Regions from separate parts of the Kitasatospora sp. NPDC059673 genome, predicted to be linked through region 1. Evidence: riboswitches for the same ligand, from Rfam matches in the RefSeq annotation. Region 1 holds a riboswitch; the other holds the start of a gene.
The links. Region 1 has a riboswitch for S-adenosylmethionine ahead of ACFV18_RS09620 (aminotransferase class V-fold PLP-dependent enzyme). Riboswitches for the same ligand answer to the same signal wherever they lie in the genome.
Positions count from the first base shown of each region.

Region 2: linked by a shared signal. The riboswitch ahead of thrC (threonine synthase) and the one ahead of ACFV18_RS09620 (aminotransferase class V-fold PLP-dependent enzyme) in region 1 are both predicted to bind S-adenosylmethionine.

Region 1 covers NZ_JBHWEN010000006.1:51,252-62,961, forward strand. Annotated here, with positions in the region: gene ACFV18_RS09600 (NYN domain-containing protein) at 1-400, opposite strand, end outside; gene ACFV18_RS09605 (hypothetical protein) at 705-971, opposite strand; gene ACFV18_RS09610 (rhomboid family intramembrane serine protease) at 1,095-1,925, shown strand; gene ACFV18_RS09615 (Lrp/AsnC ligand binding domain-containing protein) at 1,922-2,203, shown strand; gene ACFV18_RS09620 (aminotransferase class V-fold PLP-dependent enzyme) at 2,211-3,587, opposite strand; SAM riboswitch class IV at 3,635-3,752, opposite strand; gene trpD (anthranilate phosphoribosyltransferase) at 3,971-5,041, opposite strand; gene ACFV18_RS09630 (hypothetical protein) at 5,181-5,606, opposite strand; gene ACFV18_RS09635 (heme-copper oxidase subunit III) at 5,932-6,552, shown strand; gene ACFV18_RS09640 (c-type cytochrome) at 6,644-7,465, shown strand; gene ACFV18_RS09645 (Rieske 2Fe-2S domain-containing protein) at 7,474-8,529, shown strand; gene ACFV18_RS09650 (cytochrome bc complex cytochrome b subunit) at 8,526-10,184, shown strand; gene ACFV18_RS09655 (GntR family transcriptional regulator) at 10,287-10,652, shown strand; gene ACFV18_RS09660 (Ig-like domain-containing protein) at 10,722-11,710, opposite strand, start outside.
Region 2 covers NZ_JBHWEN010000038.1:3,327-15,036, forward strand. Annotated here, with positions in the region: gene ACFV18_RS30590 (ABC transporter permease) at 1-1,823, opposite strand, end outside; gene ACFV18_RS30595 (ABC transporter ATP-binding protein) at 1,820-2,536, opposite strand; gene ACFV18_RS30600 (HD domain-containing protein) at 2,686-3,315, shown strand; gene ACFV18_RS30605 (hypothetical protein) at 3,589-3,945, opposite strand; gene groL (chaperonin GroEL) at 4,055-5,677, opposite strand; gene ACFV18_RS30615 (cold-shock protein) at 6,000-6,206, opposite strand; gene ACFV18_RS30620 (MoaD/ThiS family protein) at 6,774-7,052, opposite strand; gene thrC (threonine synthase) at 7,098-8,378, opposite strand; SAM riboswitch class I at 8,396-8,525, opposite strand; gene ACFV18_RS30630 (glucosyl-3-phosphoglycerate synthase) at 8,665-9,663, shown strand; gene ACFV18_RS30635 (trehalose-6-phosphate synthase) at 9,856-11,322, shown strand; gene otsB (trehalose-phosphatase) at 11,390-11,710, opposite strand, start outside.

The DNA.
Region 1 (11,710 bases):
GCTTCTCGGCCAGCCGGGCGGCCTCGGCGGCGGCGCCTTCGGCGTCGACCCGTTCGGCCTGCTCGCCGGCCTCCTCGACCAGCCGGGCCCAGCCGGTGGGCCGTACCAGGTAGGCGGCGGCGGCCACGTCCATCGGGTCGGCGGCGGCCGGTACGGTGCCCGCCTCCAGGGCGCGTACCAGGTCGGGCTGGCCGAGCCGCAGCCGCTCGGCTATCCGCACCCGGAACGCCGGGTCGGACTCCAGCGCGGCGGCCAGCGCGGTGGCCGCGTGCTTGGCCCGCCGGGCGGCGGTGAACTTGGCGTACGGGCGCAGCGCGGCGGGCAGTTCGCCGGGGGCGATGCCGCCGAGCGCGTCGGAGGCGATGCCGACCACCCGGCGGCGCACGCCCTCGGGCAGCACCCGGCCGGCCGTGTCACCGCCGGCCTCCTCGGTGGCCGCCTCGGCGCTCTCGACGGGGCCGGTTTCCGGATCGACCGGAGCGTGCGCGGTCCCGTCCGTGCCCGCGGGCGCGTTCGCTGCCTCCGCCACTGTTCTCGGCTCCGATCCTGGTCCGGGCGGGCCCCGGCGGGTGCCGGGGGCGTTGGTGTCCGCCGCTGCTTGCAATTGTCCCGTCTACCGTGCCGCACCGACAGCACCCCACCGACGAGTCCGCCCCGCGCCCCGGTCCGGGGCGCGGACGGGGACGCGGGGCGGTGGAAGTGCGTCAGCCCTGCGCGGGGTCGCCGTCCGTGGGCTCCTCGGCGCCCGGGCGGGCCACCAGCTCGACCTGGTCCACGGCGTTGCACCAGCGGCAGCGCACCGACTCGATGGTCTCGGCGAGCACCTGGGTCTCCTCCACCTTCGACTCGCCGGACAGGTCGAAGTGCAGGAAGTCGATCACCCGGGCGGACCGGGTGACGTCGAAGCGGGTGAGGTTGCCGCACAGGGTGCAGCGCCAGCGGGTCTCGGCGGTCGGCGCGGCAATGGTCATCAGTGGTCCCTCTCGACTGGTCCCCGTTTACGGGCCTCCACCCTATTGCCTGTGCCTGGGCGGCCGGGTCACCGGTCCACTGCCCGGACGCTCACCCGATCGGAGCAGCGCCCGGTGTCGTGGGTGCGCCCCCGAGGAATGCTCACCGGCATGGTGCTCTCCGCCCCCGCCCGGGCCGGTTCGCCGACGGCCGGGGGGACCGCCCGCACCCCGGTCGTCGCCCATCTGCTGATCGCGCTGTCCGCGCTGGTCCTGGTGGCCGGCCCGGCCGGCCTGAACCCGGTGTACGGCAGTGGTGACGCCCGGATCTGCGCCGAGCAGCGCTACGAGCACCGCTGGGGCGCGGTGCCCGCCGAGCTGCTGAGCGGCCGGCCCCTGACGGCCGAGCAGCTGTCCTCGCTCGCCCCGGCGACCCCGGGCTGCGCGCTGCCGCCGACCCCTTCCAAGATCCCCGAACTCTCCGTCCTCACTTCGCTGTTCGTCCACGCGGGATGGCTGCACCTGCTGGGCAACCTGCTGTTCCTGTTCGTCTTCGGCCCGGCCGTGGAGGCCCGGCTGGGCCGGATCCGCTTCCTGACCGGCTACCTGGCGATCGGCTACCTGGCCACCTACGGCTACGCGGTGGCCGAGGAGCACACCGCGGACGGGATGCGCGCCCTGGTCGGCGCGTCCGGCGCGATCGCCGGGGTGCTGGGCGCGTACCTGCGGCTGTGGCCGAGGGCACGCGTGACGGTGCTGGTGCCGGTCCTGCTGTTCCTGCCGCTGCGTTTCCCGGCCTGGCTGGTGCTCGGTCTGTGGTTCGCGCTGCAGTGGTGGTCCGTCAGTTCCGGCGGCAGCGGGGTGGCCTATCTGGTGCATGTGATCGGCTTCGTGACGGGCTGGCTGTTCGCCTGGGCCGCCCGTCCGGCGGGCGATACCCTGGGCGCACCTTCTCGAACAGGAGTTGCTCAGTGATCACCGCGATCGTCCTCATCAACACCAGCGTCGACCGGATCCCCGAGATCGCCGAGGCGATCGCGGCCATCGAGGGTGTCAGCGAGGTCTACTCCGTCACGGGCACCTACGACCTGGTCGCGATGGTGCGGGTCCGCAACCACGAGGATCTGGCCGACGTGATCCCCGGCCGCCTCAACAAGGTCCCGGGCGTCTCCAACACCGAGACCCACATCGCCTTCCGCACCTACTCGCAGCACGACCTGGAGGCCGCGTTCTCACTCGGCCTGGGCGAGTAACCGGCGCTCAGCGCCCCAGGCCCCGGTCGATCCGCTCGGTGGCGACGCAGCGCCCGCCCTCGTTGCGGTAGCTCCACCGCGCGCCGTCGGTCACCAGGTCCCGAACGGCCGCCAGGAACCGGTCCAGGTGCTCGACGGGGGTACCGGCGCCGAAGCTGACCCGGATCGCGTTCAGGCTGCGCTCCCCCGGCAGCGACGGCTCGGGCGCCCCGCACTGGCCCGGTGCGGCGTCCTCCCCGCCCAGCAGGGTCCGCACCAGCGGGTGCGCGCAGAACAGCCCGTCCCGCACGCCGATGCCGTACTCGGCGGACAGCGCGGCCGAGAAGTGCGAGCTGTTCCAGCCCCGCACCACGAACGACACCACGCCGACGCGGTCGGAGCCCTCGCCGAACAGGCTCAGCACCCGCACCTCGGGGATCGCCGCCAGCCCCTCCGTCAGCTTCGCCACCAGCGCCCGCTCCCGGGCCTCCAACTCCTCGAAGCCCGCCTCGGTGAGCGCCCGGCAGGCCGAGGCGATCGCGTAGGCGCCGATCACGTTCGGCGAACCGGCCTCGTGCCGGGCCGGGCCGGTGTGCCACTCCACCGCCACCGAGCCGTCCAGCTCCCGGGCCACCGTCCGGCTCGCCCCGCCGCCGGCCAGGTACGGCTCCGCCGCGTCCAGCCAGTCCGACCGCCCGGCCAGCACGCCGGCGCCGAACGGCGCGTACAGCTTGTGCCCGGAGAACGCGATCCAGTCGACGTCCAACTCCCGTACCGAGACCCGGTGGTGCGGCGCCAGCTGGGCCGCGTCCAGCACCACCCGGGCGCCGTACCGGTGCGCGACCCCGGTCAGTTCGCCGACCGGCCACAGCTCGCCGGTGACGTTCGACGCCCCGGTCACGCAGAACAGCTTCGGCCCCTCGGCGGCCCCCAACAGCGCCTCCTCCAGCGCGGCCACCGCCTCGGCGTGCGAACGCGGCGCCCGCAGGTAGCGCACCGTCAGGCCCTCGCGCCGCCACGGCAGCAGCGAGGCGTGGTGCTCGGTCTCGAACGCGAACACCTCGGTCCCGGCGGGCACCACCCGGGCCAACAGGTTCAGCGAATCGGTGGTCGCCCGGGTGAACACCACCTGGTCGCCGTCCCGCAGCTCCAGGAACTCCGCGACGGTCCGCCGGCTCTGCTCGAACAGGTCCGTCGACAGCTGCGACAGGTACCCGGCCCCCCGGTGCACGGACCCGTAGTACGGCGCGTACGCCGCCACGTCCTCCCACACCCGGGCCAGCGCCGGCGCACTCGCCGCGTAGTCCAGCGCCGCGTACCCGACCTTCTCCCCCGACGCCAACGGCACCTCGACGTCCTGGCCCAGCACGGCCAGCGGCGCACAGATCTCGGCGGTCACGGACATGGATGCACTCCTCCACAGGGTAAGGACCCCGGGGTGCATCAACCGGAAGTCCGCGCTTGCCGCGCGGACGAATCGCCACGCAGCCCGGTCCTCACCCAGGGCACCCCGCCACGGACGGAGGGTTGCCGGACAGCAAGCTGGGGCTTTGCGCTGCCACTCATGACCTGCGCAAGACCATACACGAGCCCCCAGTTGACTCAAGTCCCGCGCCACATACTGAAACCACCCCACAGTTCGCGCCCTGCCGTCCGCGCCCCGCCAGGGGCGCGTGGGGGCACTTCCCGGCCCGCCAGGGCCGGGGGAGAACTGCGCGGGCAACCACCCACCAACGGCAAGGTCCGCCCGAGGAGGTCAACTCCCCACCCCGGGCGGACCGTTGACGCTCACTGTGTCGCGTCGGCCCAGCGCTTCAGCAGCTCCCCCGCCGCCCCGGAATCGATCGCCGCCGCCGTCCGCACCATTCCCGCCGCCAGCTGCTCGCTCAGCGGCGCATCCGTCAGCTCCAGCGCCACCAGCGCGGCGGCACTGTTGAGCAGGACCGCGTCCCGCACCGGCCCCCGCTCCCCATGGAGCACCCGCCGAGCAACCCCCGCGTTGAACTCCGCGTCCGCACCTCGCAGCGCCTCGATCCCGGCCAGCTCGATGCCGACCTCGCGCGGATCGAACCGGGTCTCGGTCACCCGGCCGTCCCGGACCACCCAGACGTGGGACGTGGTGGTGATCGTCAGCTCGTCGAGTCCGTCGTCACCCCGGAACACCAGTCCCTGTCCGCCGCGCCGGGCCAGCACTCCGGCGATCAGCCCGGCCAGCCGGGTGTCGAAGCAGCCGACCGCGTGGGCGCCGACCTTCGCGGGGTTGGTGAGCGGGCCGAGGATGTTGAACACGGTGGGGACGGCGAGTTCGGCGCGGGCCTGCGCGGTGTGCCGCATCGAGGGGTGGAACCTGGCGGCGAAGCAGAAGGTCAGCCCGACCTCCTCGGCCACCGCCGCGACCCGCCGGGCCGACAGGTCCAGGTTGATGCCGAGCCGCCCGAGCACGTCCGAGGAGCCGGACGCCGAGGAGGAGGCCCGGTTGCCGTGCTTGACCACCTTCGCGCCGGCCGCCGCGGCGACCACCGCCGACATGGTGGAGATGTTGACGGTCTTGGCGCGGTCGCCACCGGTGCCGACGATGTCGACGGCCGGCCCGGGGATGTCCAGCGGTACGGCGTGCGCGTACATCGCCTCGACCAGGCCGGAGATCTCCTCGACCGTCTCGCCCTTGCCGCGCAGCGCGATCAGGAAGCCGGCCACCTGCACCGGGCTGGCCTCGCCGCTCATGATCCGGTCCATCGCCCAGGCGGTGTCGGACTGGGCGAGGTCCTCGCCGCGGAGCAGGGCGCTCAACAGGTCGGGCCAGGTGCGGACCACCTGCGCGGGGTCGCTACCGCCGTTCGCAGAGTGCACGTTCACCATGGCCGTCTCCAGCTCTCGTCTTGTCGCAGAGGAATGGAGTCAGCCTATCGAGCGAGCGGGGACGGCCGCCCTGCCTTGCCGTCCCCTTCTCTCCAGTTGAGACGCCGCTTGAGACGACCGGGGCCGCCGGGCGGACCGGTCAGCGCACGGCCGGTGCCCGCCGGGCCACCCGGGCCCGCAGCAGCGTGGTCGCGGCGTCGGCCAGCGCGACCGGGTCGACGGGGTGCGAGATCGCCGCGTCGGCCCGGCTCCAGGCAGCCAGCCAGGAGTCCTGCGGGCGGCCGATCAGCACCAGCACCGGCGGGCAGCCGTAGATCTCGTCCTTCAGCTGCCGGGTGAGACCGAGCCCGCCCGCGGGCACCGCCTCGCCGTCCAGCACGCACAGGTCGACGCCGCCCTTCTCCAGGGCCCGCAGCACCGCGGGAGCGGTGGCGCACTCCAGGTACTCCAGCGCGGGGACGTCCCCGGCGGGGCGCGGGCCGAGAGCGAGGGTCACCTGCTCGCGGGTGTTGCGGTCGTCGCTGTAGACGAGAACGGTGAGCGTCTCGTCGGAGTGCTGCGCCATGTCCCCTGCTTCCTGGTGCTCGTCCTCTTATATGTGTCCACTGTGTTCGCGCGGACCGCGACCGCGCGCGGCCCCCGGCCGAACGGCCCAGTGTGACCCGGACCACGTCCTGGGACGGATGCTACTCCGGCGGGCCCGTCCTGAAGAGCCCCCGAGGCGATCTCGCTCAAGCCGCCGCGCCACGGGCTCAGCCCGGCAGCCCAGTTCGCCCACCCGGCCCGAACAACCGTCAGAAAACGGACCGGGGGCGAGGCGGGCATACCTCACGCACCGGACACTCCGAGGGAGACCCCCCGGCGTGAAGACGGAATAAGGGACCGACATAATGTCCGTCGTGGCGACAGCAACAGCAACAGAAACCGGACACGCGCACGGAGCGGTCAACAGGCCGAACCTGGTCAGCGTGGGAACCATTGTCTGGCTGAGCTCGGAGCTGATGTTCTTCGCGGCCCTGTTCGCGATGTACTTCACCCTCCGCTCGGTCAAGGGCGCCGAGTTCTGGCACGAGAAGGCCCATGCCCTCAACGTGCCCTTCTCCTCGGTCAACACCACGATCCTGGTGCTCTCCTCGCTCACCTGCCAGCTCGGCGTGTTCGCCGCCGAGCGCGGTGACGTGAAGAAGCTGCGTTCCTGGTTCGTGGTCACCTTCGTGATGGGCGCCATCTTCATCGGCGGCCAGATCTTCGAGTACACCGAGCTGGTCAAGAAGGACGGCCTGTCGCTGTCCTCCGACCCGTACGGCACGGTGTTCTACCTGACCACCGGCTTCCACGGACTCCACGTGACGGGTGGTCTGATCGCCTTCCTGCTGGTCCTCGGCCGGACCTACGCGGCGCGGCGCTTCACCCACGAGCAGGCCACCGCGGCGATCGTGGTGTCGTACTACTGGCACTTCGTCGACGTTGTGTGGATCGGCCTGTTCGCGACCATCTACCTGATCAAGTAACAGCCGCCCCGCCCCTGACCCGGCGTCGCCTGGACGCGTGGGAGTCGGGGGCAGGCTGCTGCCGACCAGATCCTGACACCGGGGTTATTCCGTGAAAAAGCTCTCCGCACGACGGCGCCACCCACTGGCGGCGGTCGTCGTTCTACTTCTCGCCCTGGCGGCCACCGGGGGGCTGTACGCCGCTTTCGCGCCCGCCGAGAAGGCGCAGGCCGACAGCTCCTCGCAGTCGCTCGCCATCGACGAGGGCAAGAAGCTCTTCGCCGTCGGCTGCTCCTCCTGCCACGGCCTGAACGGCCAGGGCACTTCTGACGGTCCGTCGCTGGTCGGCGTCGGCTCTGCTGCTGTCGACTTCCAGGTCGGCACCGGCCGCATGCCGGCCCAGCAGCCGGGCGCGCAGGTCCCGCGCAAGAAGGCCGTCTACGCCCAGTCCGAGATCGACCAGCTGGCCGCCTACGTGGCCTCGCTCGGCCCGGGCCCGGTCACTCCGACCACGGAGCAGTACCAGCCGTCCGAGGACAAGGTCACCAACGCCGAGCAGGTCGCCAAGGGTGGCGAGCTGTTCCGCACCAACTGCGCCCAGTGCCACAACTTCGCCGGCAAGGGCGGCGCGCTGACCAACGGCAAGTTCGCCCCGTCCCTGGAGGGCGTGGACTCCAAGCACATCTACGAGGCCATGCAGACCGGCCCGCAGAACATGCCGTCGTTCCCCGACACCACCATGCCGGAGGAGCAGAAGCGCGAGATCATCGCGTACGTCCAGAACACCAACAACGCGCCGAACCCCGGTGGTCTCGCCCTGGGCAGCCTCGGTCCCTTCACTGAGGGCCTGTTCGCCTGGATCTTCGGTATCGGCACGCTGATCGTGATCGCGATCTGGGTCGCCGCCCACACCACCAAGGCCAAGAAGTCATGAGCCACGACATGTCAGAGAACCTGCCGGAGGCCCACGACGCCTCCCACGGCGCTGAGGTCGTCACCCACGACGACCCGTTCGCCGACCCGGGCCTGCCGGCCCACGAGCCGCGTCGGACCGACATCGACGAGCGGGCCGCCAAGCGGGCCGAGCGCCAGGTGTCGCTGATGTTCGTGGTGTCGATGCTGGCGACCATCGGCTTCATCGCGTCCTACGCCGCGATCGACGCCGACAAGCTGGTCTACATCTTCCCGCTGGGTCACGTCAGCGCCCTCAACTTCGCCCTGGGCATGACCCTCGGCGTGGCGCTGTTCTGCATCGGCGCGGGCGCGGTCCACTGGGCCCGCACCCTGATGTCGGACCACGAGCTGCCCGCCGAGCGTCACCCGATCGAGGCCTCCGACGAGGTCCGCAACGACGTCATCGAGCAGTTCAAGACCGGTGCCGCGGAGTCCGGCTTCGGCCGCCGCAAGATGATCCGCAACACCCTGATCGGTTCGATGGCCCTGGTGCCGCTGTCCGGTGTGGTGCTGCTGCGCGACCTCGGCCCGCTGCCGGAGAAGAAGCTCCTCAACACCGGCTGGGTCGAGGCGACCCCGGCCAAGCCGATCCGCCTGGTCAACATGAACACCGACCAGCCGATGAAGCCCGAGGACATCATTCAGGGCTCGCTGACCTTCGCCAAGCCGCACGGCCTGGAGGAGTCGGACGAGGACTTCCAGCAGCAGATCGCCAAGGACGCCCTGATGCTCGTCCGGATCGCTCCGGAGGACATCAAGGACGCCAAGTCCGCCGGCCTGGGCTTCGAGGGCATCCTCGCCTACTCGAAGATCTGCACCCACGTCGGCTGCCCGATCTCGCTGTACGAGCAGCAGACCCACCACGCGCTCTGCCCCTGCCACCAGTCGACCTTCGACCTGGCGGACGGCGCTCGCGTCATCTTCGGCCCGGCCGGCCACCCGCTGCCCCAGCTGAAGATCACCACCGATGAGCAGGGCTTCCTGATCGCCACCGGCGACTTCGACGAGCCCGTCGGCCCGAGTTACTGGGAGCGCAAGCGATGAGCACCGCGAGCGGCACCACTGGTGCCTCCAAGCCGGCCAGCACGCGCGCCAAGCCCGCCAACAAGGCCGAGGCGACCGCGGACTGGGTCGACGGCCGGCTGGGGATCTACTCCCTGGCCAAGGCCAACCTGCGCAAGATCTTCCCGGACCACTGGTCCTTCATGCTCGGTGAGATCTGCCTCTACACCTTCATCATCATCATCCTCACGGGTGTGTACCTGACGCTGTTCTTCAAGCCGAGCATGGCGGAGACCGTCTACCACGGTTCCTACCTGCCGCTGAACGGCATCCGGATGTCGGAGGCGTACGCCTCCACGGTCGACATCAGCTTCGAGATCCGCGGCGGTCTGCTGATCCGCCAGATCCACCACTGGGCCGCGCTGGTCTTCGTCGCCGCGATGTTCGTGCACATGATGCGCGTCTTCTTCACCGGCGCGTTCCGCAAGCCCCGCGAGATCAACTGGCTGTTCGGCTTCCTGCTGCTGTGCCTGGGCTTCTTCGACGGCTTCTTCGGCTACTCGCTGCCGGACGACCTGCTGTCGGGCACCGGTATCCGCTTTATGGAAGGCGCGATCCTGGCGGTGCCGATCGTCGGCACCTACATCCAGATGTTCCTGTTCGGCGGCGAGTTCCCGGGCACCGACATCATCCCGCGCTTCTTCACCATCCACGTGCTGCTCATCCCGGGCATCATGCTGGGCCTGCTGGTGGCGCACCTGATCCTGGTCTTCTACCACAAGCACACCCAGTGGGCGGGCCCGGGCAAGACCGAGAAGAACGTCGTCGGCATGCCGCTGATGCCGGTCTACATGGCCAAGGCCGGTGGCTTCTTCTTCCTGGTGTTCGGCATCATCGCGGTGATGTCGGCGGTCGCCACCATCAACCCGGTGTGGGCGTACGGCCCGTACCGTCCGGACCAGGTGTCCACCGACGCCCAGCCCGACTGGTACATGGGCTTCGCCGAAGGCCTGATCCGCTTCATGCCGGGCTGGGAGGTCTCCGTCTGGGGCGGCCACACCCTGAACCTGGGTGTGTTCATCCCGCTGATGCTCTTCCCGCTGGTCCTGGTCGCGATCGCGGTCTACCCGTTCATCGAGTCCTGGATCACCGGCGACAAGCGCGAGCACCACATCCTGGACCGCCCGCGCAACGCCCCGGTCCGCACCGCGCTCGGCGCGGCCTGGATCTCGCTGTACCTGGTCCTGCTGGTCGGTGGTGGCAACGACCTGTTCGCCACTCACCTGCACATGTCGATCAACACGATCACCTACATGGTCCGGGTCGGCTTCTTCGTGGTGCCGGTCGTCACCTTCTTCGTCACCAAGCGCTGGTGCCTCGGCCTGCAGCGCCGCGACAAGGACAAGGTGCTGCACGGCCGCGAGTCGGGCATCATCAAGCGCCTGCCGCACGGTGAGTTCGTCGAGGTCCACGCGCCGCTGTCGCCGAAGGACCTGCACACCCTCACCGCGCACGAGCAGCCCCAGCCGCTGGAGCTGCCCGCCGAGGTGGACGAGAACGGTGTGGCCCGCAAGGCCGGCGTGGTCGCCAAGACCCGGACGAAGCTCTCCGAGGGCTTCTACGGCGAGGGCAACCAGATCGCAAAGCCCACCTCCGAGGAGTACCTGGAGATCACCAGCGGCCACGGCCACCACTGATCCCTAGCTGTCACGCCACGTCAGAACCCCCATCGGCTCCGGCCGGTGGGGGTTCTGGCATATTTCTCCGGCACCGGCCCGGCGCCCTGTTATCTTGACCGGATGCACGTGGCGATCGACCCCCAGTCCTCCACGCCGCCCTACGAGCAGGTGCGCTCGCAGATCGCGGCCCAGGCCCGCACGGGTGAACTCCCGATCGGCCTGAAGCTCCCCACCGTCCGCGCGCTGGCCGAGCAACTCGGCCTGGCCGCCAACACGGTGGCCCGCGCCTACCGCGAGCTGGAGGCGGACGGCGTGGTCGAGACCCGCGGCCGGGCCGGCACCACCATCGCCCCCACCGGCGACACCTCGCACCGCCTGGCGGCCGACGCCGCCGCCGAGTACGCCGCCCGCACCGCCCGCCTCGGCCTCACCCGCGACGAGGCGCTGGCCGCCGTCCTGACCGCGCTGGACGCCGCCCACCGCTGAGCGCACACGGCACGAGGCCCGCCCGGCAGGAGCCTGTGCTCCCACCGGGCGGACCTCACCACGGTGCCGCTACTGCCCCGCGGCCGGTGCGCCGAGGTCGGGAACGGGCGCGGTGTTCGTCTCCGGCCCCGGCTCCGCCGTGTTCACCGGCTTGCCGAGGGCGCTGTGCTTGACGTACTCGTCCCAGTCCACGTTCCAGTCGCCGAAGCCGTTGCCGAACGGCTCCATCTCGTGGCCCATGCTGTTGACCACCTGCACCAGGTCGCCGACCCGGGTGTTGTCGAAGAACCACTTCGCGTCGTCGGTGCTCATGCCGGTGCAGCCGTGGCTGACGTTCTCCCGGCCCTGCGCCCAGGTCGACCAGGGCGCCGCGTGGACGTACTCACCGCTCCAGGTGACCCGGGTCGCCCACTTCACGTCCAGGTCGTAGGACTCGCTGCTGCCGTTCGGTATGCCGATGGTCTCGCCGCTCATCCGGACGTCGGCCTCCTGGCCGAGCACCACCTTGACGCCGTTGCGGGTGTCGAAGCCGGGCTTGCCGGTGGTGACCGGGATGGTCCTGACCACCTCGCCGTTGCGCTTGTACGTCAGCTCGTCGGTGCCCGCGTCGATCACCGCCTCGACCCGGTCGCCGGTCCGCAGCGCCAGGGTCTGCTGGTCGCCTCCGTAGACACCGTCGGCTATCCGGATGCCGGGCAGGTCGTAGGCGAGCTTGACGGTGGTGTTGGCCGGCCAGTACTCCTCCGGGCGGAAGTGCAGGTTCTGGTCGTCGACCCAGTACCAGGCGCCGGTCACGGCAGGCTGCGAGGTGACGCTCAGGCCGCGCTCTATCTGCTGCCGGGCCGCCGGGTCGGTGACCTTCTCGGACAGCGTCACGGTGAGGGGCTGGCCGACGCCGTAGACGCCGCTGCCGGAGCTGTCGGGGCCGAGTTCGGCGCTGACGACGTGCTGCGCGGGCGCGGTGGTGAAGGTGGAGTCGGCCTCGCCGTGGCCGCCCTTGCCGTCCTCGGCGGTGACCTTGACGGTGTATCCGGCGCCGGCCCGGAGCGGGTCGGTGG
Region 2 (11,710 bases), on a different contig from region 1:
AGGTCGGCCCGCTCGCCGAGGTCCGGCAGGTCCTGGACCAGGGCCGTGCGCAGCTGTGGCAGGGCGTCGGTGTCGCCGTGCACGGTGAGCCGGACGGCGCCGACGGGCTGTTCCAGCCGGTAGGAGGCGCGGTCCTGGGCCTCGGCGCCGGCGGTGTGCACGCCGACCGCGACGGCTCCGGCGACGGCGGCCAGCACGGCGGCGACGGCGGGCCCGGTGCGGGAGCGGTGCCGGGCGGTGTCGCGAAGCGCGAGCCGCGGGCCGACGGGCAGCAGGCGGGCGAGCCGGCCGAGCAGGGCGAGCAGCAGCGGGGTGAACAGCAGCAGGCCGAGTTCGGCGAGCGTCGCGCCGCCCAGCACCGCCAGGGTGCGTATCGACAGTCCGGCGACCACCGGCATCCCGCCGGTCGGGGCGACCACCGCGCCGTACAGCGCGAGCCCGCTGCCGAGCAGCACGACGACCAGGCCGAGCAGCGGCGTCCAGCGGGCGGAGCGGCGCACCGGGTCACGGTCCGTCAGGCCGTCGAGCACCTCGCGGCGTCCGGCCTGCAGGGCGGGCAGCAGCGCGGCCAGCAGGGCGGTGACCACGCCGACGGCGGCGATCGCCAGCAGGTCGGACGGGTTCAGGGTGAGCTGCCCGAACCGGCTGCCGCCCCACTCCTCGATCCGGGTGCGCAGCACGGCGACCAGGGCGGCGCCGACCACGGTGCCGAGGACCGCGCCGGCCGCGCCGAGCACCAGGCCGCCGCCGAGCACCACGGCCCGGACGTGCCCGGGGCGGCCGCCCGCCGCGCCGAGCAGGGCGAGTTGGCGGCGGGCCCGCCGGGCGCCGACCGCGAAGGCGGGGCCGGCCAGCAGCGCGACCTCCAGCAGGGCCATCGCGGCGGTGGTGGCGACCGTCATCAACCGGCGCTCGCGGGCGTCCTGGGCGCCGACGGCCTCCTGCCCGGCCAGCACCTCGGCCGGCGGGTGCGCGGCGACCTGACGGCTCGCCAGGGTGTAGCCGTAGCGGTTGAGTTCGCGCACCTGCTCCCAGCCGAGCTGCGCCCCGGCGGACAGCCGGACCAGCCAGGCGGCCTTGCCGGCGGCGGCCTGTTCGGCACTCGGGTTCTGCGGGGCGAGCCCGGCGACGACCTGAGCGGCGTCCAGCTGCTGGTACAACTCGCCGGGGCGGGCGACCAGTTCGGACTTGTTCAGGTCACCGGGGAGTTCGACGGTGCCGGTCAGCGTGAACGGGGTGGACTCCAGGCCGCGGACGGTGACCCGGTCGCCGATCCGCAGGCCGGTGCCGGTGAGGAACGCCCGGGTGGCAGCGGCCTCGTGGGCGGCGGCGGGGGCCCGGCCGGAGACCAGGTTCAGCCGGCCCTGCCAGAGCTCGCCGGTCAGATCGGCCTCGAAGGTGTCGACGGGGGCCAGGCCGTCCTTGGTCTGCACGGCCGCCACGGGGCCGGTGCGGGCGGGGATCAAGGTGCTGCCCTTGGGGAGCAACTCGCCGAGCAGCGCGGTCGGTTCGGTGGCGGCGGCGCGCTTCTGCTCGGGCGTTTCGTTGCCGGGGCGCAGCGGCAGGGTGCGGACGCCGTCGGCCGGGAACACCGACTGCTCGATGCTCCGGCCCGGGTCGTAGGCGCCGATCAGCGCGTCGGAGCGGCCCATCAGCCGGTCGGAGCGCTCGGCGGCGGTGAGCTGTCCGCTGCGGTGCACCACGTCCACGCCGGTCGCGCCGAGCACCGGCAGCGCGATCATCGCGACCACCAGGGCGCTGCGGCCCTTGGCCCGCCAGGCGTCGCGGCGCGCCATCCGCAGCACCGCCCGCCAGGCGCTCATCGGCCGGCCCCGGTGCGCTGCGCGGCCTCCCGCAGGTACCGGCCGTCCCGGAGGAACACCACCCGGTCCGCCCAGGCCGCGTGGGTGGCGTCGTGAGTGACCATCATGGCGGCGGCTCCGGCGTCGCAGCGCGAACGCAGCACCTGGAGCACGGCCTCGCCGGTGGCGGAGTCGAGCGCGCCGGTCGGCTCGTCGGCGAGCACCAGGCGGCGTTCACCCGCCAGCGCCCGGCCGATCGCCACCCGCTGCTGCTGGCCGCCGGACATGTCCTCCGGGAAACGGTCGGCGAGTTGGGCGATGCCCAGTTCCTCCAGTGCGGCCAGCGCCTCCGCGCGGGCGGTCCGGGCGGAGACGCCGTCGAGTTCGCGCGGCAGCGAGATGTTCTCGGCAGCGGTCAGCGACGGAATCAGGTTGTACGACTGGAACACGTAGCCGACCGAACGGCGGCGCACATCGGCCAACCCGGCCCGGCTCAGGCCCTCCAGCGGGGTGCCCTCGACCAGCACCCGGCCGGCCGACGGGCGGTCCAGGCCGCCGGCCAGCGCGAGCAACGTGGACTTCCCGGAGCCGGACGGCCCCATCACGGCCAGGAACTCCCCGGCGCGCACCTCCAGGTCGATCGGGTGCAGGGCGTGCACCTGGGCCTCGCCCCGGCCGTGCACCCGCCCGACTCCCTCCAGGCGCAGCACGGCCTGCGCGCTCGATCCGGTCATGACTCCCCCTCGGAACAGCGGAACGTCTTGCATACCGAGTATGTATAGCCTTCGCGCGACGACTACTCAAGTCTGCGTCATAAGTCGGTGAACTACCTATAGTGTGGGTCACATCCGGGCTACCTCCGGCAGGGAGCAGAATGACCGTCATGACCGCATCGCTGTCCGAGCGCTGGCACGCCCTGCTCACCCGCTGCGGCGCCACCGTCAACCCGGAGCCGTACGCCCGCGACCTGCTCGCCCGCTGGGCCGAACCGCAGCGCCGCTACCACACCACCGACCACCTGCGGGCCGTCCTGGACCGGATCGACGAACTCGCCGACCACGCCGAGGACCCGGACGCCGTCCGGCTGGCCGCCTGGTTCCATGACGCCGTCTACCGGCCCGACCGTTCCGAGAACGAGGAACGCAGCGCCGCCCTCGCCTGCCGCGCCCTGCGCGAGGCGGGCCTGCCCGAATCCCTGGTCCACGAGGTCGCCCGCCTGGTCCGGCTCACCCTCACCCACCACCCCGCACCCGGCGACCACAACGGCGAAGTCCTCTGCGACGCCGACCTCGCCGTCCTCGGCTCACCCCCCGACCGCTACGCGGCTTACACCGCCGCCATCCGCGAGGAATACTCCTTCGTCCCCCCGGACGCCTTCCGCGAGGGCCGCACCGCGATCCTCCACCACCTCCTCGCCCTCCCCGCCCTCTACCGCACCCCCGAGGCCCACACCCGCTACGACGCGCAAGCGCGAGCGAACATGCAGGCCGAACTCAGGGAGCTGGGGAGCTGAAAACAGGGGGCGCAAAAGCAGGTGGGCGCGAAAACAGGTGGGCGCGAGAGCAGGTGGGCGCGAAAACAGGGGCGCGTGGGGGTACCTCCCGGCCCGCTAGGGCTGGGGGAGAACTGCGCGAAGCGGAAGGCGCCCACCAGCCAGATCGCGACGCAGGACAGTCACTTGCACTTGATCGCGACCTTGCGGACGTGGCGTGCGCTTGTCGCGCAGTTCCCCGCGCCCCCGGTTTCGCGCCCGCCTGCGTTCGCACCCTCTCGCGCCCGCCTGCTCTCACTCGAGCGAACCCACCGCCGCGACGACCATCCCCTTCTTGCCGCACACCCAGTGCGGATCCGCCCCCAACTCCGGCTCCACGCCGAGCGCGTGCGGGTCGTCCTCCGCCGCGCACGCGGAACAGAGCGGCCAGCGCCCGTACGACTCCAGCAGCGCGTCCTGTACGTCCTGGGCGATCAGCCCGAGCACGAACTCGCAGCCGTCGGGCCACTGTTCGAGCCACCAGCGGCGGTGGGTGACGGCGTCCTCGACCAGCGAGACGATCGCGGCGTCGGCGACGTCACGCGCGGTGAGGTCGGCGAGGATCAGTGCGCGGGCGTTGTGCAGGGCGGCTTCGATCTGGGGGCTGGCCATCCGCCCATTGTCCCAAACCGCCGCGACAAGCAGGAACGCCGCGAGGGCGGCCTCCCGAAGGAGACCGCCCTCACGGCGTGAGAACGACGGATCCGTCCGAAGGGCCGGATCAGAAGTCCATGTCACCGCCCGGCATGCCGCCGCCGGCGGCCGCAGCGGCCTTCTCCGGCTTGTCGGCGATGACGGCCTCGGTGGTGAGGAACAGCGCCGCGATGGAGGCGGCGTTCTGCAGGGCGGAGCGGGTGACCTTGGCGGGGTCGATGATGCCGGAGGCGATCAGGTCGACGTACTCGTTGGTCGCGGCGTTCAGGCCGTGGCCGGCGGGCAGGTTGCGGACCTTCTCGACCACGACGCCGCCCTCGAGGCCGGCGTTGGTGGCGATCTGCTTGATCGGGGCTTCCAGGGCCACGCGGACGATGTTGGCGCCGGTGGCCTCGTCGCCGTCCAGCTCCAGCTTCTCGAACGCGACACCGGCCTGCAGCAGGGCGACGCCACCACCGGCGACGATGCCCTCCTCGACGGCGGCCTTGGCGTTGCGCACCGCGTCCTCGATGCGGTGCTTGCGCTCCTTGAGCTCGACCTCGGTGGCCGCGCCGGCCTTGATGACGGCCACGCCGCCGGCCAGCTTGGCGAGGCGCTCCTGGAGCTTCTCGCGGTCGTAGTCCGAGTCGGAGTTCTCGATCTCGGCGCGGATCTGGTTGACGCGACCGGCAACCTGGTCGCTGTCGCCGCCGCCGTCGACGATGGTGGTCTCGTCCTTGGTGATGACGACCTTGCGGGCGGTGCCCAGCAGGTCCAGGCCGGCGTTCTCGAGCTTGAGGCCGACCTCCTCGGAGATCACGGTGCCGCCGGTCAGGATGGCGATGTCGCCCAGCATGGCCTTGCGGCGGTCGCCGAAGCCCGGGGCCTTGACGGCGACGGACTTGAAGGTGCCGCGGATCTTGTTCACGACCAGGGTCGACAGGGCCTCGCCCTCGACGTCCTCGGCGATGATGACGAGCGGCTTGCCGCTCTGCATGACCTTCTCCAGCAGCGGGAGCAGGTCCTTGACCGAGGAGATCTTGGAGTTGGCGATGAGGATGTACGGGTCCTCGAAGCTCGCCTCCATGCGCTCCAGGTCGGTGGCGAAGTAGGCGGAGATGTAGCCCTTGTCGAAGCGCATGCCCTCGGTGAGCTCGAGCTCCAGGCCGAAGGTGTTGCTCTCCTCGACGGTGATGACGCCTTCCTTGCCGACCTTGTCCATGGCCTCGGCGATGAGCTCGCCGATCTGGGTGTCGGCGGCCGAGATGGAGGCGGTGGAGGCGATCTGCTCCTTGGTCTCCACGTCCTTGGCCTGGGCCAGCAGCTGGTCGGAGACGGCGGCGACGGCCTTCTCGATGCCGCGCTTCAGGGCCATCGGGTTGGCGCCGGCGGCGACGTTGCGCAGACCCTCGCGGACGAGCGCCTGGGCCAGCACGGTGGCGGTGGTGGTGCCGTCACCCGCGACGTCGTCGGTCTTCTTGGCGACCTCCTTGACGAGCTCGGCACCGATCTTCTCGTACGGGTCCTCGAGCTCGATCTCCTTGGCGATGGAGACACCGTCGTTGGTGATGGTGGGGGCGCCCCACTTCTTCTCCAGAACGACGTTGCGACCCTTGGGGCCGAGCGTGACCTTCACGGCGTCGGCAAGCTGGTTCATGCCACGCTCAAGGCCGCGGCGGGCTTCCTCGTCAAAGGCGATGATCTTGGCCATTAGAAGTGGTCCTCCGGGACACGGTCGACTGCTCGGACCAAGGGGGTGCCCGCGACGGACGGCCCAGGAGAGCGCGGGTCCTGTCCCCGCCGCTTCCGGGGCCTCACCGGCCCGGTCCGTTGTCACTCTCACGCTGTGAGTGCTAACGCCAATGATTAGCACTCGGGGGTGTCGAGTGCAAGCCCATTCGGCGCCCTCCGACAGCCCTCCCGGGAAACCCGCAGGCCGGGCCGGAGAACGCCGACAGGCCCGACCTCGGACGCGTCGCGCCGGGGCCGGACCTGCCGGGTCGTACCTGTCGTGGGTGCGGTCTACCGGGCCGTCAGGCGCCGGCGGCGCGGACCATGTCGGCCTGCGGACCCTTCTGACCCTGCGAGATCTCGAACTCGACCCGCTGGCCCTCTTCCAGGGTGCGGTAGCCGTCCATCTGGATCGCGCTGTAGTGGACGAACACGTCCGCTCCACCGTCGACCGCGATGAAGCCGTAGCCCTTCTCGGCGTTGAACCACTTGACGGTGCCCTGAGCCATTCCGAACTCCCCTTGTGCTGTGCTGGCCCTTCAGAGATCCGCGGGACGCGGACCCGGAGGTCTGGAAGGCCGGCCTGTGGGGACTCCCCCCCGTACGGCGCAGCCTCTGTCGCGGCTGAATGTATCCGGATATGCGCCCTCTGCAACAGGGCCTAATTTTGCGGAAACTCCGCGCCCGGCAGGGGATATGACGGGGCGAAAGGTATGCAGGGCGACAATTGCCACCGGACATAACGGACGCGTCCCCGCAAATCGCCGGAAGAATTCTGACGGCGGCCTGACAGGCCGAGCGGCGAACGGTCCGGCGCATGTCTCGGAGCGCGGGACGGGACGGGGCCGGCGCGAGGTGCGGCACGGGGAAAAGCGAGGATTGGAACGGGCCGTATCGGGGAACGGCTCCACCCGCACTCTACTCCCCCGCAAAGGCGGGAATTCCAGCGGCCCGCCGGGTCGGAATCACGGCTGCCCGCACGCCCTCGGCCGATGCGCCGAGCCGCCGCCAGGCGGCTCGGAAATCGAATTCCGAGCGCGCGCCCGACGGCGGCGGAGCGAATGCGCGGGGCGGCGTCAGCAGCCGCCGGCCACCGCCGGAATGATCGACACCGAGGCGCCGTCCTTGATCTCGGTCTCCAGACCGTCCGCGAAGCGCACGTCGTCGTCGTTGACGTACACGTTCACGAAGCGGCGCAGCTTGCCGGTGTCGTCCAGCAGGCGGGCGGCGATGCCGGTGTGGTTGGCCTCCAGGTCCGCGACGACGGCGGCCAGGGTGGCGCCCTCGGCGGTCACCTCGGCGGCGCCGCCAGTGTAGGTGCGGAGGATGGTGGGGATGCGGACGGTGGCGCTCATGGGGTTGGCTCCTCGAAGAACTTGGGGGGGTCAGGCCGGGAGGGTTCAGGCGGAGGCGAGACCGGCGGCGCGGAAGGACTCCAGCGTCGGGCGGATCACGGCGGTCATGCCGGAGTCGGCGACCGCGTCGAGGGTCTTCAGGCCGTCACCGGTGTTGATCGCGACGGTCTCCTTGCCCGGGTCGAGCTGCCCGGTCTCGACCAGCTTCTTCAGCACGCCGATGGTGACGCCGCCCGCGGTCTCGGCGAAGATGCCCTCGGTGCGGGCCAGCAGCTTGATCGCCTCGACCACCTGGGCGTCGGTGACGTCCTCGACGGCGCCGCCGGTGCGGCGGGCGATGTCGAGCACGTACGGGCCGTCGGCGGGGTTGCCGATCGCCAGCGACTTGGCGATGGTGTCCGGCTTGACCGGCTTGATCACGTCGCGGCCGGCCTTGAACGCGGCGGAGACCGGGGAGCAGCCCTCGGCCTGGGCGCCGAAGATCCGGTACGGGCGGTCCTCGACCAGGCCGAGCTTGATCAGCTCCTGCAGGCCCTTGTCGATCTTGGTGAGCTGGGAGCCGGAGGCGATCGGGATGACGATCTGCTCGGGCAGCCGCCAGCCGAGCTGCTCGCAGATCTCGAACGCCAGGGTCTTGGAGCCCTCGCCGTAGTACGGGCGCAGGTTGACGTTGACGAAGCCCCAGCCCTCACCGGCCGGGTCACCGATCAGCTCCGAGCAGAACCGGTTCACGTCGTCGTAGTTGCCGTCGATGCCGACCAGCTCGCCGCCGTACACAGCGGCCATCACGACCTTGCCCTGCTCCAGGTCGTGCGGGATGAACACGCAGGACTTGAAGCCGGCCCGGGCCGCGGCGGCGCCCACCGCGCCCGCCAGGTTACCGGTGGAGGAGCAGGACAGCGTGGTGAAGTCGAAGGCGCGGGCGGCCTCGATCGCGCAGGCCACCACCCGGTCCTTGAACGAGTGGGTGGGGTTGCCGGAGTCGTCCTTGATGTGCAGCTGCGCGGTGAAGCCCAGCTCGCGGCCCAGGTTGTCGGCCTTCACCAGCGGGGTCCAGCCCGGGTTCAGGTTCGGCTTGCCCGCGACGTCGGCCGGGACGGGCAGCAGCGGGGCGTAGCGCCAGATCGACGCCGGGCCGGCCTCGATCCGCTTGCGCAGTTCCTCGGCGTCGTGGCCGGCGTAGTCGTAGGCGATCTCCAGCGGACCGAAGCACTCCAGGCACGCGAAGCTCGGGCCGAGCGGGAAGCGGGTGCCGCACTCGCGACAGGACAGTGCGGTGGCCGGACCGAGATCGACGGCGGCAGCTGCGGGGGTGTCAACAGCCATGGTGGCGAGGCCCTTTCTCCTCATCTTCCCCGGGACGCGGTCGCGCCCGGGCCGGAATTGGCACCTGTCCCGCCGGGCCCTGCGAGGCCGCGCGAGAAGGTTGCCGGGACGTCAACGGGCCGTTCCCTCAGTCCCTCTGGATGAGCTCTGTGAAGTTGTGGTCGTACGCTGCGAGCGACCCCGGCGTGCGAAGGTCCGAGCGCAGTACGAAGACTGTAACGGAAGGCCGGTGCAGTCCAACCTCACCGTCCGACACCCGAGACAGACCGAGACAGGGAGCGAGATCTTGGCCGAGCAGCCCGAGCCCGGGGTCCTGCCGGAAGTGGCCGACTGGCTGCGCCGCCGGTCCTGGACGGCCGCCGACCGGCCGCTCGACCGGCTGCTCGCCGCCAAGCACGCCGCCGGCCCGGCCGGCACCGTCAGCGTGGTGCTGCCCGCCCTGGACGAGGAACCCACCGTCGGCGAGATCGTCAGCACGATCCGCACCGAGCTGATGGAACGCGTCCCGCTGGTCGACGAACTGCTGGTGGTCGACTCCGGCTCGGTGGACGGCACCGCCGCCGCCGCGGCCGCCGCCGGCGCCCGGGTGGTGCACCGCGACGCCATCCTGCCCCGGCTGCCCGCCGCCCCCGGCAAGGGCGAGGTGCTGTGGCGCGCACTGCTCGCCAGCAGCGGCGCGATCGTCTGCTACATCGACGCCGACCTGCGCGAGTTCGACCCGGCGTTCGTCTCCGGCATCGTCGGCCCGCTGCTCACCGACCCCGCCCTGCACCTGGTCAAGGCCATGTACGACCGCCCCTTCGAGGCCGACGGCGCCATCGTCCCGGCCGGCGGCGGCCGGGTCACCGAACTGGTCGCCCGCCCGCTGCTCAACCTGCACTGGCCGCAGCTGGCCGGCTTCGTCCAGCCGCTCGGCGGCGAGTACGCGGCCCGCCGCAGCCTGCTGGAGCGGCTGCCCTTCCCAACCGGCTACGGCGTCGAACTCGGCCTGCTGGTCGACGCGTTGGAGCTGGTCGGGCTGGACGCGCTGGCCCAGGTCGACGTCGGCGTCCGGCACCACCGCCACCAGGACGGCCAGGCCCTCGGCCGGATGGCCGCCACCATCTACCGCACCGCCCTGGAACGCCTCGACCGCGCCCACCGCCTGAAGGCCGACGACGACCTGGTCCGCCCCCTGCTCACCCAGTACACCCGCACCACGGACGGCTTCACCCCCCGCACCCACCCCGTGCCGGCCACCGAACGCCCGCCGATGATCACCGTCCCGGAGTACCGCAACCGCTGACCGCGGCCCCACGTCCGTCCCGGCGAACGGCATCCACCTGCCCGATCAGCCGGCCGCCGTGGTGGCCCTCGGTGCCGCCGCTGCCCGACCACGGCCCGGCCCGCCCGTTCCCGGAGGGCTGACCCCACTGTTCACCCGGCGCGAGCCGCGCCGGGTGGTTTGGTCCGCTGATCGCACGGCAAGGTTGGCTGTATGGCCGATCACGCGTCCGAACGCCCCAAGCAGTCCGGAACCGCCCCGATCCTGGTGGCCTCCAACCGCGGCCCGGTGTCCTTCCGCACGGAGGACGACGGCGCGCTGAGCCTCCGCAGAGGCGGCGGCGGCCTGGTCTCCGGGCTCTCCGCGATCGACGACCCGAACGCCGTCTGGGTCTGCGCCGCCCTCTCCGCCGCCGACCGCACCGCCGCCCGGCAGGCCCCCGACGGACGCCTCGACCGGGCCGGCCACGACGTCGGCGGACAGGCCGTCCGGATGCTGGACATCGACCCGGAGACCTTCGCCCGCGCCTACAACGGCGTCGCCAACTCCACCCTGTGGTTCGTCCACCACCTGCTGTACGACATCCCCACCAAACCCGTCTTCGACGACCGCTTCCGCACCGAATGGGCCGCCTACCGGGCCTACAACACCGCCTTCGCCGAGGCCCTCGCCGCCGAAGCCGCCCCCGGCGCCGCCGTCCTGGTGCAGGACTACCACCTCTCGCTGGCCCCCGCGCTGCTCCGCGAACTCCGCCCCGACCTGCGCATCGGCCACTTCTCGCACACCCCCTGGGCCCCGCCCGACTACTACCGGCTGCTGCCCGACGACGTCGCCGCCGAGGTCCTCCGCGGCATCCTCGGCGCCGACCGCGCCGCCTTCCTCACCCGCCGCTGGGCGCTCGCCTTCGCCGACTGCTGCGAGACCGTCCTCGGCGCGGGCATCGACCGCGACGCCCTCACCGTCACGCACGCCGGCCGCACCACCCGGCTCGGCGTCCACGGCCTCGGCGCCGACGCCGCGTTCCTGCGCGAACGCGCCCACCGGCCCGACGTCGACGAACGCCTCGCCGCCCTGCGCGAAGCCGTCGGCCACCGGCGCACCATCGTCCGGGTCGACCGCACCGAACTCAGCAAGAACATCGTCCGCGGCCTGCTCGCCTACCGGCACCTGCTGCGCACCCGCCCCGAATGGCTCGGCCGGGTCGTCCACATCGCCTTCGCCTACCCCTCGCGCACCGACCTCGTCGAATACCGCGAGTACACCGCCGCCGTGCAGCGGATCGCCGAAGAGATCAACACCGAATTCGCCACCGCCGACTGGCAACCGCTGATCCTGCACGTCGAGGACGACTTCCCCCGCTCCCTCGCCGCCTACCGGCTCGCCGACGTCGCCCTGGTCAACCCCGTCCGCGACGGCATGAACCTGGTCGCCAAGGAAGTCCCCGTCGTCTCCGACCACGGCTGCGCCCTGGTCCTGTCCCGGGAGGCCGGCGCCCACGCGGAACTCGCCGACGACGCGATCACCATCAACCCCTTCGACATCGTCGCCACCGCCGAGGCCCTGGCCCAGGCCCTCGCCATGCCCCCCACCGACCGCACCGCCCGCACCAAGCGCCTGGCGGCCGCGGCGACAGCGCTGCCGCCCCAGCAGTGGTTCCTGGACCAGCTCCACGCGTTGTGAGCAAGCCCAGGGAGCCGAGCACCACTGGGGTGCCGGGGCCTGCGCGGAGGCGAACCCAGGGCCGTGCTCACGCACCCAACCGCTGTGCCAGCTCGTTGAGCAGGTCCACCACCCCCGCGGGCCCCGCCACCACCAGGTCCGCGCGGTCGGCCAGCTCCCGGACGGGGGGCTCGCCGGTGACGGGGCCGCTGCAGACGAGGAGGCCGGGGTGGCCCTGCGCCCGGCGCTCGGCGACAGCCTCGTACGCGGCGATGTCACCGAGATCGTCGCCGGCGAACAGCACCGGCCCGGCCTCCCGTTCGGCGAGGAACCTCCGGAGAGCGACGCCCTTGTCGACCCCGGGCGGGCGCAGCTCCAGCACCATCCGCCCGGGTTCGACCACCAGCCC